2 regions of the Sporosarcina sp. Y352 genome follow, and region 2 is predicted to be linked to the other one. Evidence: riboswitches for the same ligand, from Rfam matches in the RefSeq annotation. Region 2 holds a riboswitch; the other holds the start of a gene.
The links. Region 2 has a riboswitch for FMN ahead of ribD (bifunctional diaminohydroxyphosphoribosylaminopyrimidine deaminase/5-amino-6-(5-phosphoribosylamino)uracil reductase RibD). Riboswitches for the same ligand answer to the same signal wherever they lie in the genome.
Positions count from the first base shown of each region.

Region 1: another riboswitch for FMN. It lies ahead of AC1TO6_RS12335 (ECF transporter S component); the one in region 2 lies ahead of ribD (bifunctional diaminohydroxyphosphoribosylaminopyrimidine deaminase/5-amino-6-(5-phosphoribosylamino)uracil reductase RibD).

Region 1 is NZ_JBXCJE010000006.1:124,238-129,234, reverse strand. Features, by position in the region: gene AC1TO6_RS12340 (hypothetical protein) at 1-1,077, shown strand, start outside; FMN riboswitch at 1,154-1,286, shown strand; gene AC1TO6_RS12335 (ECF transporter S component) at 1,608-2,189, shown strand; gene AC1TO6_RS12330 (ferredoxin) at 2,434-2,685, opposite strand; gene AC1TO6_RS12325 (YpbB family protein) at 2,795-3,835, shown strand; gene AC1TO6_RS12320 (RecQ family ATP-dependent DNA helicase) at 3,841-4,997, shown strand, end outside.
Region 2 is NZ_JBXCJE010000001.1:361,112-366,108, forward strand. Features, by position in the region: gene ribE (riboflavin synthase) at 1-150, opposite strand, end outside; gene ribD (bifunctional diaminohydroxyphosphoribosylaminopyrimidine deaminase/5-amino-6-(5-phosphoribosylamino)uracil reductase RibD) at 412-1,227, opposite strand; FMN riboswitch at 1,287-1,435, opposite strand; gene AC1TO6_RS01895 (OsmC family protein) at 1,733-2,176, opposite strand; gene AC1TO6_RS01900 (methyl-accepting chemotaxis protein) at 2,242-4,005, opposite strand; gene AC1TO6_RS01905 (S-ribosylhomocysteine lyase) at 4,534-4,995, opposite strand.

The DNA.
Region 1 (4,997 bases), on a different contig from region 2:
TCTTTAAGGTGGATGCCGGCATTGGTAGCTATCGCTGCTCTGCTAGTTGTTGGGCTTCTAATCCCATCGATGTTTCGGGGAGATGACAGCGCAATGAAGTCTGAAAGTGCAGACTCGGCTGTGACGAAGAGTGATGACTTTGACACTTCTACGGTAGGAGATGAATCGTCTAAAATGGCAACGGCCGAAAAACAGACGGAGGAATCCTCTACTATTATGGCGAACGTGGAGAGTAGTATGCATCGTTTTGCTGTCTATCCCGTAGATCTCGCAGACGCTACATTATTCCATTTAGGGCTTGCAGGTGATCAGGCATCAAGCATTCCTGTTTCATTCGTTATTCCAAACAGTCAAATCGAAGCGGATTTTGGAACTTTGAATCCGACAAGTTATGATTTATACACAAAATATGCGGTGCGTATCGACGAGGAAGCGCTCGGATTTACTGCATATCACCCTTATGAAGGTGTTTTTATTCGGGATGATTTAGACCTTATCCACCGGCTTCCGAAGGGGCATGGCTACGACTTGGCGTCTGCTTCGATGGAAGTGTATTTCAATACATTACAGGATACGTTTTATGATTTTAAAGAAATACAATTTCAGCACGAAGATGAATCGGCAGTCGTATTTTCCGAAGTCGGGCAGCCCAGTACGCCAATGGTGTTAAAGAGTGGTATCAATCACTTTAATTACTACTTATTTGAGCAAGAAGATGGACAGCAGTTTCTTTCATCCAACTTTTCGCAAACGCAGCCATCTATCGTAAAAGCACTGCAACAGATGAGGATAAAGCCAAATGATGTTTTTCAGTCAGTCATTCCAGCTGCTATCGAATTTGAAGTAAATCAAGGAACTGAAGTGACTGTTGTAACATTCACAAAACCCCTGGACTTGGAAGCGATTGAGCCGACAAAAGGAATGTTAATGATTGAAGGTATGCTGTTAACGGCCGCTAGCTTTGGTGAACAGCTTCAATTTGAAAATGTAGTTCAAGAAGAATGGAACGGTTTTAACTTCATTCAACCTTTACCGGTTCCGATTGGGTCTAATCCGCTACCTTTCATTTTGAAATGAAAAAAGAGTGCTTTGTAAACTGAACTGTTTACAAAGCACTCTTTTATATATACAATAGAAATGTAACATAATATTGATTCATCTTCGGGGCAGGGTGTAATTCCCGACCGGCGGTAAAGGAACTTTTTTTTTCCAAGCCCGCGAGCTTAACAGCTGATACCGGTGTGATTCCGGAGCCGACAGTATAGTCTGGATGGGAGAAGGTGAAGGTGCGGCCATCTTTTTGTGTTGTCCACAAAAAGGGTGCTTGTTTAATCATGGGTAAATAGGAGATTTATTCCTTTTAACTTGTGAAGATTTCGAGATGAATGCAGCAATAGATGCAAGTAAGTGAACACCAGAGTGTCCTTAAGTTAGACACATATTGATGTGAACGAGCGAAGCTGATGACGTATTGCGACATGTATCGAAAGCGAAACGTACCTTTTAACTCCTTAAAGCCTATTTGCTTTAGGGATTTTTTGTCGACATATATAGGATGGAACGGCCTTTCCTCTTTTGAAGTGAATCGCAAAAGGAGAGAGGAACAAATGACAAACAAGAAATTACGTAAGATGATTTTGATCGCGATACTAGGGAGTATTTCAACTGTTTTGATGCAGTTTAACTTCCCGTTACCTGCATTACCGGCATTTCTGAAAATCGATTTCAGTGAGATTCCTGCCGTTTTGGCAATTATGACTATGGGACCTGTAGCTGGAATATCGGTTGAATTGCTTAAAAATATTATGCACTGGTTCATGTCAGGAAGCCCGACAGGAGTACCTGTAGGAGAACTTGCAAACTTTGTAACGGGTGTACTCTTTATACTACCTATCTATTTCATCTTCAATAAATTCCGGACGGCTAAAGGCCTTACGGTCGGTCTGATTGCTGGAACAGTTGCGATGGCAGTCGGCATGAGCGTCCTGAACTATGTATTGTTCTTGCCAATGTACGGTTACTTCCTTAATATGCCGGCTATGTCAGGTGATGCATTGTACTCGATGATTGTATTGGGAATCTTACCATTTAACCTTGTCAAAGGTGTTATTCTAATGGTTATTACATTGCTACTTTTCAATAGTATGCAAAAATGGATTGCTCAACAGCGGTCACAATTAGCTTCTTGAATTACAAATGTAACGAGTCAAAATACTATATAGAGAAAAGCCGTACCGGGAAGTTTTACCGGTACGGCTTTTCTATGTATTAATTAATTTAGTGACCTGAAGGTGAGTTCAGCGCGTTCAACACTGCATAGGACATGCTTGTGGAGTAATCTAGTGTAGTTGGGTCGGTATGGTATCTCCGACGTCAACTGAGATGCGCTGAGCTAGTAATACTGGTTGGTGTATGTCGACTACTAATTTGAAATTAATTTTCGTATTTTAACGCATCGCCATCAAATGGTGCATCGGCGGTCTTGATTGAATCGGTTGGACAGCCATCGAAAGCATCTTCCAAATCTTCCATTAGTTCTTCTGGAACTTCCGCTGTACCCGTGTTATCATCGAGGATAACGTAAGCAATCCCCTCGTCATCATAATCGTATATATCTGGAGCAGCTGCTCCACACGCCCCACATGCGATGCATGTATCTTGGTCGACGATTGTATATTTAGGCATAGTCTTTTTCTCCTCTTTTCTCCGTACAAAAAATTTACTTCATAATCCATTCTAATGATGTTGACAAGAGTTTTCAACAAAAAACGTTTGTTTATCGGAGGAATTCAAAATGAATCTATTTTCAATACTATTAACCATCATAAGTAGAATAGATGGGGAACGCAAAATCTATGCGGGTTTTCACCTATTACGCGGCAAAAAATCGGGTCAGACTTTGCAGGATGTCGAATATTACGGCTTAAAAGAATTCTTTGGCATTTTACCAAAATTGTCGTTAGAAGAGTTTAATTTAGTTGCTCATCAATTGGCGGATCAAGAACTTATTTTAACCATGAATGATTCATACGTCAAGTTGACTGAACAGGGAAATGCCGAAGTCGCAAAAATTCAATCTTATCAATTTAACGGTTGGGATTATAGAGGTCGTGAAATGATTTTTTTTGGAAGGTTATCGCTTACAGTTCAAACGGTCTCTAATTTTAAGGCAGGTGAAAAGTCTTTCATGCCAGTTCAAAAAGACCGCGATATCCAGCACTTTGTAAAATCTATCTTACATACTTTGCCTATTGGCGATCCTGCGTTTTCTCGCTTGCTTAGCGAAGAGCTTCGCGTTTGCTTTACACGAAGCGGAATAGACGACATTCAAAAGCAAGTTATCACCTATCGATTGAGCGGTTTTAAAATGAGCGGATGGACTTGGGATCAATTATCGGATACTTTGAAACAAAATCCATTTGACATCCGTCTACTTTTTATAGAAGCATTACATATGTTACTAACTGTAATCTTGAATTCATCCGATTTGCCTTTGTTGCGAAAATTAGCTGAAAACGTCAAGGTTTCGACATACTTGACTGATTCGTCAGTAAAAACGAAACAGCTTTTTATCCGTGGACTATCGATTGAAGACATAGTCAATGTACGTAAATTGAAAACAAGTACGATTGAAGATCACTTCGTCGAAATGTCTATTAATGACTTAGAATTCCCTCTAACTGATTTTGTTTCAGAGGAAGATGTAGTGGCAGTCATTTTGAAGGTTAGTGAATTTGGAACACGAAGACTTCGAGTGCTGAAATCGGAATTCGAGCACTTGTCCTATTTTCAACTACGACTAATTCTAGGTGCTCGGACTGGAGTGGAATGCTAGTGGAGATGCACAAAATTTTGAAAGAGAAATTTGGTTTTGACCAATTCAGGACGGGTCAAGAGGAGGTAATTCGAGATGTAATTGCAGGTAAAGATACGGTCGCCATTTTACCTACAGGCATTGGGAAATCCCTTTGCTACCAACTACCAGCATATGTCTTTGAAGGAGCAGTCTTAATCGTTTCACCCTTGGTTGCTTTAATGGAAGACCAAGTGGCCATCATGAAAAGAAATGGTGAAAAACGAGTGGTTGCTTTGAATTCATTCCACACTTATTCTGAAAAGACACGAATAATGAATGAGTTGCAGCATTATAAATTTATTTTTATTTCACCTGAAATGCTGTTGCAGAAAAAAGTGACTGCACTACTCCGCACTTTGAATGTGTCGTTATTCGTAGTGGATGAGGCGCATTGTATATCGCAATGGGGATTTGATTTTCGGCCAGATTACTTACGGATTGGGGAATTGTTCAACGGTGTGGCGCGTCCGGGTATTTTGGCTTTAACGGCTACAGCGGATGATAAGGTAAAAGCTGATATTTGCCATTATTTACAGTTACGGACACCAATCATCCATCAGCAATCACTTGATCGTCCGAATATTTCATATTCGATTATTAAAGTTGACAACGGGATGATGAAAACGGATTGGATAAGAAGTCGTATAATTGAAACACAGGGTCCTGGAATTATATACGTTGCTTCAAGAAAACGTGCGGATGAACTTTCAGCAATCCTCCAGACGGACGGTGTATCAGTCGCATCTTACCACGCTGGTAAAGAACAAGAAGATCGTGCATTTATCCAAGAGCAGTTCATTACTGGTGAAATTAGTTGGATTTGCGCTACAAATGCTTTTGGCATGGGTATACATAAGAATGATATCCGTCAAGTAATCCATGAACATGTGCCCCAGGCCATTGCAAGTTATATTCAAGAAGTTGGAAGGGCAGGCCGGGACGGTAAACAATCTGCTGCAACATTGCTTTTTTCTCAAGAAGACGAATCGAGAACACGGTTTATTGTTCAAGATGATATACCGCAAGAAACTGAAATTCGGCATTATCAACAGCTTCTAGAGAATAATGTTTCACCTAATGAGGCTGCAGAATTAGCGCGAATCAGCGAAACAGGAAAACGTGTCATGGATTACTATATTGA
Region 2 (4,997 bases):
TACCGTCAAACAGACACCGTTCACTGACAAACTGTCGCCTTTTTTAACATCGCTCAGCACTTTAGCGCAACGAATTGATAGTTGCATTGAATTCGATCCTGGTCTGACCGCTGAAACTGTTCCTATTTCTTCGATAATTCCAGTAAACAATTATAGTCAATCCTCCTTCAGGAACTTGGCACGCAATCGAATATCGTCCCCGATTTGTTGCACATTAAAAAAACGGAGTGATTCTCATCCGCCATCCTGTTCTGCGTGTCGTCCACATAGATAGATGCCTATTGCCAGTCAATCTCGGTGCCATTTACAAATACAGTTCATCCGCCAAGCCTTCAGTGATGAAACTGCAAAGGAAACGGCTGTCGCCTTCGACAAACAACTTCATCTTTACCAGACGATTTAAAATTACATTCAAAAAAGGTACATTTTCTGAGATCCTTTCAATTGAAACGAGAGGATATTCGAAAAAGCAGGTTCCGACTCTGGTAAATCGAGTGTAAAAAAAATTGTTTCTGTAGCGCAGTCAGTTACGACATTAGCCGTTTTGGGCGTCCTGAGATGCCGTTCTAAAATAGTTCGAATTGGATTCTTTCCACCATGGGGCAAACGGGTGGTGAGGAAAGGGTTATTGTGAAGTACGGTTTGTACGCCAGCCAAAATAGCATCATGGATATTGCGGAGGTGATGGACTACGGTTCGTAATGCAGCCGAAGTAATCCATTTGCTGTCCCCATTCTGCGTTGAAAGTCTACCGTCAAGAGTTGCGGCGGCTTTCAAGGTGTCGTATGGTGTCCCGTATTTGCTGAAATACAAAAATGCTTGGTTTGACTGCTCTGCCTCTTGTTGTAAAATGCCGGAGATGACTTCGATTCCCGCTACTTTAAGAAGCCCGACTCCTGTTCCTTTTACGGAAGGATTCGGATGGAAAGACGCAACAAAGAAACGTTGAATTCCTGACGATCTAAGTAGATCTGTACACGAAAGTGTTTTCCTTCTATGGAAAAACTGTTCTAGTGCCAAATATAGATCTGCACCAACAGAATTCAAACCTGTCATCGTCAGTGCCTGCACTTCTGTATGAGGTGTTCTAGCTCGCAAATGTGCACCGGTCCCTAATATCAGACCGTCTTTCGCGCAAACAGCACCGACGAGTAGATTCGGCGAGGCTTGTCCCTGTGCAGTCCGCACCAGTTCAAGAGCAACTCTCATATAATGTTGAGGTTCCATTTGCATTCCCCCTTTCACTATTTGAAAGGGCAGAGCTTGCAAGCATAGTACGTATAGCCAAAACACTTCTCCCATCCAGACTGTAACTGTCGGTGCCGGAATTTCACCAGCTCCACCGCCTTCCTAAACGAAGAAGGACGGGTCACGGACTTACGAGCTATGCTCGATCACCGTCGGTAAGGAATTTCACCTTGCCCCGAAGAGTTTGTTTATACGTACCGATTTAAAGTTAACATACTTTTATAAAAAAAACAAAAAAACTCAGTTCGTTTCAAAACGGAACTGAGTCTCAGTCATCATTGTCCTTATTCTATTAAGTCTCCAATCGAATCGATATCAATGTATTACGGAACAACTAGACCAAATTTTAACACCTTCCATACTTACGCCAAGTTCTTCAAATTTACCAACGGATTTCCAGGATATGCATTGAACGTTTATGCTATCCAAGCTTCGAGTGGTGCCTCTGAACCAAAGTCAGCACCCCCTGTTGTGAATGGAGATTTTATTTTACCACTTTCGCTTTCAATTCAATTTCAACATTTCCTTTTATCGCCCGGCTAATCATACAGGATGTTTCTGCCTTTTCCGCAAGTTTATAAGCAAGTGCTTCATCCTTTTCAGTCGCATCCAGTTTCAAAACGATTTGGGGTTTATGTATAATTTTTTTGTATGTAATGACACCGTTTGTTACATCGACAATTCCCACAGACTCCATTGTCAACGCTTCCTTTTCAAGCTTGCTGCGTTCCATCATCGCAGCGAGCGTAATAATATAGCATGTGGCGGCTGCTCCTAATAACATTTCATCAGGGTTTGTACCTACTCCTGGCCCATCCATTTCAGGAGGTATTGACACTGTTGTCTTCAAATTCCCAGCATCAATCGTTCCGATATCATTTCGTAAACCTGGCCAATCCGCTTTCAAATAAAAGTGATGTTCTGCCATCGTGTATGCCCCCCTTATATTTTGTTGCTGTAATCATCTGTACAATTCTATTTTACACTTCGGTCTCAATTCGTAGTATTAAATTGATTGGCATTTTCCAATAGCTTATCTGAAAGTAAGGATAGCTCTGCTCCCGTTTTCTCAACTTCTTGCATCGCTTCGACTTGCTCCTGAAACGCCTGTATCATTAGCACTGCATTACTCTTATTTTTCTTTGAAACATTTCCCACTTGTTGCGTAGATTGTTCCAACAAGGGTAGGCCGCTTTCCAATAAGTCTAATTGTTCTTTCATAATGAACAACTTTTGATCCAATAGTCGAATATGATTTGTAGCTTCTTTAAAATTCTTACTATTTTCATAAGTCATGCTCTCAAAAGCCGTCGCTTTCTGTTTCATTTTTTCTATGTAAGCAGTAGAATTATCAACAGATTGTTCCATTTCAGAAATCGTTCCTTTTATTTCTTCTGTTGCATTGGCAGATTGCTCCGCTAAACGTTGTACCTCGTTCGCTACTACTATGAAACCCGCTCCTGCATTTCCAGCTCTTGATGCTTCAATTTTCGCATTTAATGCAAGCATGCGTGTTTGGTTCGTAATTTTGTCAATTGTCGTAACAACTTGTGATACAGACAAGAACTTTTTTTGTAAAGCATCAATCGTTTGAATGACGCTTTTCATACTATCAAAGAAGGTATGCATACTATTAGCAGCTTCGATTGTCGAATCCTCTCCAGCTTTTACGACTTGCTCCGTAACTGTTGCCACTTGAAATACTTCGTCCATTTTATTGAACATTACACCCATTTGCATTTTCATATGCTGAAAAGCTTGTTGCTGAGATACTGAAACTGAAACTGTCTCCGATGCAATCTTCTCTAACTCAGAAACTTGAACTTTTAAATAATCGTTTTTCGTTAGAAGTGTATTTGAATTCTCATTTAAGTGACTTCCGGTCTGCGCTAATTGTGTACTGGTGTTTTTAATTTCCACTAGCATCTGAGACATATTGTTGATCATCATCTGGAAACTTTTTATAAGGGAATGAAATTCGGGTGTAGTTGATTGAATCGATAGGTTGACACTTAAGTCTCCCTCCCTGACCATTTGCATTTTTTGTTGTAATACAGTTATTGGTTTCGTCATTCGGTGAATCGTTGGTGTAATGACTAGTAATGCAATGATTAATGCAAGTAGGATTGACACATAAATTACCTTACTCATTTCTCTCGTATCAGATAAGTAATCGCTGTCTGGAACGACAATAACATATTCTCCGCCTAATTCTTGAATACGGAAAAAGCTAATGGTATATGGATTCCCCTGAATTGTTTCATGTAAAATACCTTTTCCTTCTTTACTAATTTTTTCTGCGATTTGATTAGACAACTTCAGAGTTGAATTTCCATTAACAGCAAAAGGGATCAGTTGATCATCCTTACCGTAAAATATAGTTGGATTATAACCATCTTGCGTTAGTGAAACATGTTGCCTTTTTATGACTCCCTCAAGCTCTTTCATAAAGTTTTCTTGATTACCTACATGCACTAACATCAATGTTTTCGCCATATCATTGACAATTGTCACTTCTCGTTCCAAGTGTGAAGATACAAGATTAATCGTGCTGGTTTTCATTTTTTCATATGCTGTCAACCCTATCGTAATGGTAGATACTAGTAAGATAGCTAAAATTACACCTAGAAGTCGCAATTTAAATGAGATGGTTGTTAGCCTTAATGAAAAGACTTTCCTTTTCACTTTTTTAAAAAGGGACGAGCCCATTTTAAAAAATTTAATCCTTTTACTCCAAACAGCCTTTTCTTGTACCATTCGCCTCATCTCAACAAGCACCTCACAGGAATTTATACTCAATTTTCTCACAAGCATGTAAAAACCCTGTAAAAGTTGTGTAAAGTTTCTGTAATTTTTGGAGGATTTACGTTAGTGATGATAAATAGGTCACTGAAAAGATTTCGTATTGAAGATTTAACTGTTGATTACTTGCATGGAACATCAGGGCTTTAAAACCACCTTTTTCACTGGACTATTTTCGGCGAATTATAACGACACTTTTACTGAGGGGCAAGTATGGCATCCTATTGTGATTAATTACCTGCCGTGTTCCTTGGGAGAGCGACGGATGAACAAGCTTCATAAGATTGCCGAAAAAGTAAGTAGGGGATGCGAATTTGTCGCATCCCCTACTTACTTAGACCTCTCGATAAGCATATAAAACTTGTTCAATTCAAAGCGAACCAAAAGCACAGATACAAGTAGTACCTAGTGTGCGATCAAGTTATTTACTGGTTTTCATTAGTTCATCGTCAGATGCGTATTTTTACATATTAAAAAAAACCTTTATTGAGCGAACACTTGACGCCACTCATCTTTTTTCTCAAGCATTTCTTTCGCCAATCCTTTTGCCCCTTCCAGGCTATGGCTTGCAGCCCAACCACACTGCACTTCATTGCAAGCTGGAACCTCTGTTGCTGTGAGTACATCTTCCAACGTCTTTTCTAACACAATTAGAATATCGTCAAAATCATCATGATTAATAACGGATAAGTAAAAACCTGTTTGGCAACCCATGGGACTTAGGTCGACAACATTATCCGAATGGTTTCGAATATTTTCAGCCATTATATGTTCAATAGAATGGAGGGCATCCATTTTCATATGCTCTTTGTTCGGTTGTTTGAAACGAATATCGTATTTATACACTTCATCACCATGGGTCCCTTGCTTAACACCTGCTAATCGCACGTACGGTGCCGCAACTTTTGTATGATCTAAGTTAAAACTTTCAACATTCATTTTCATTT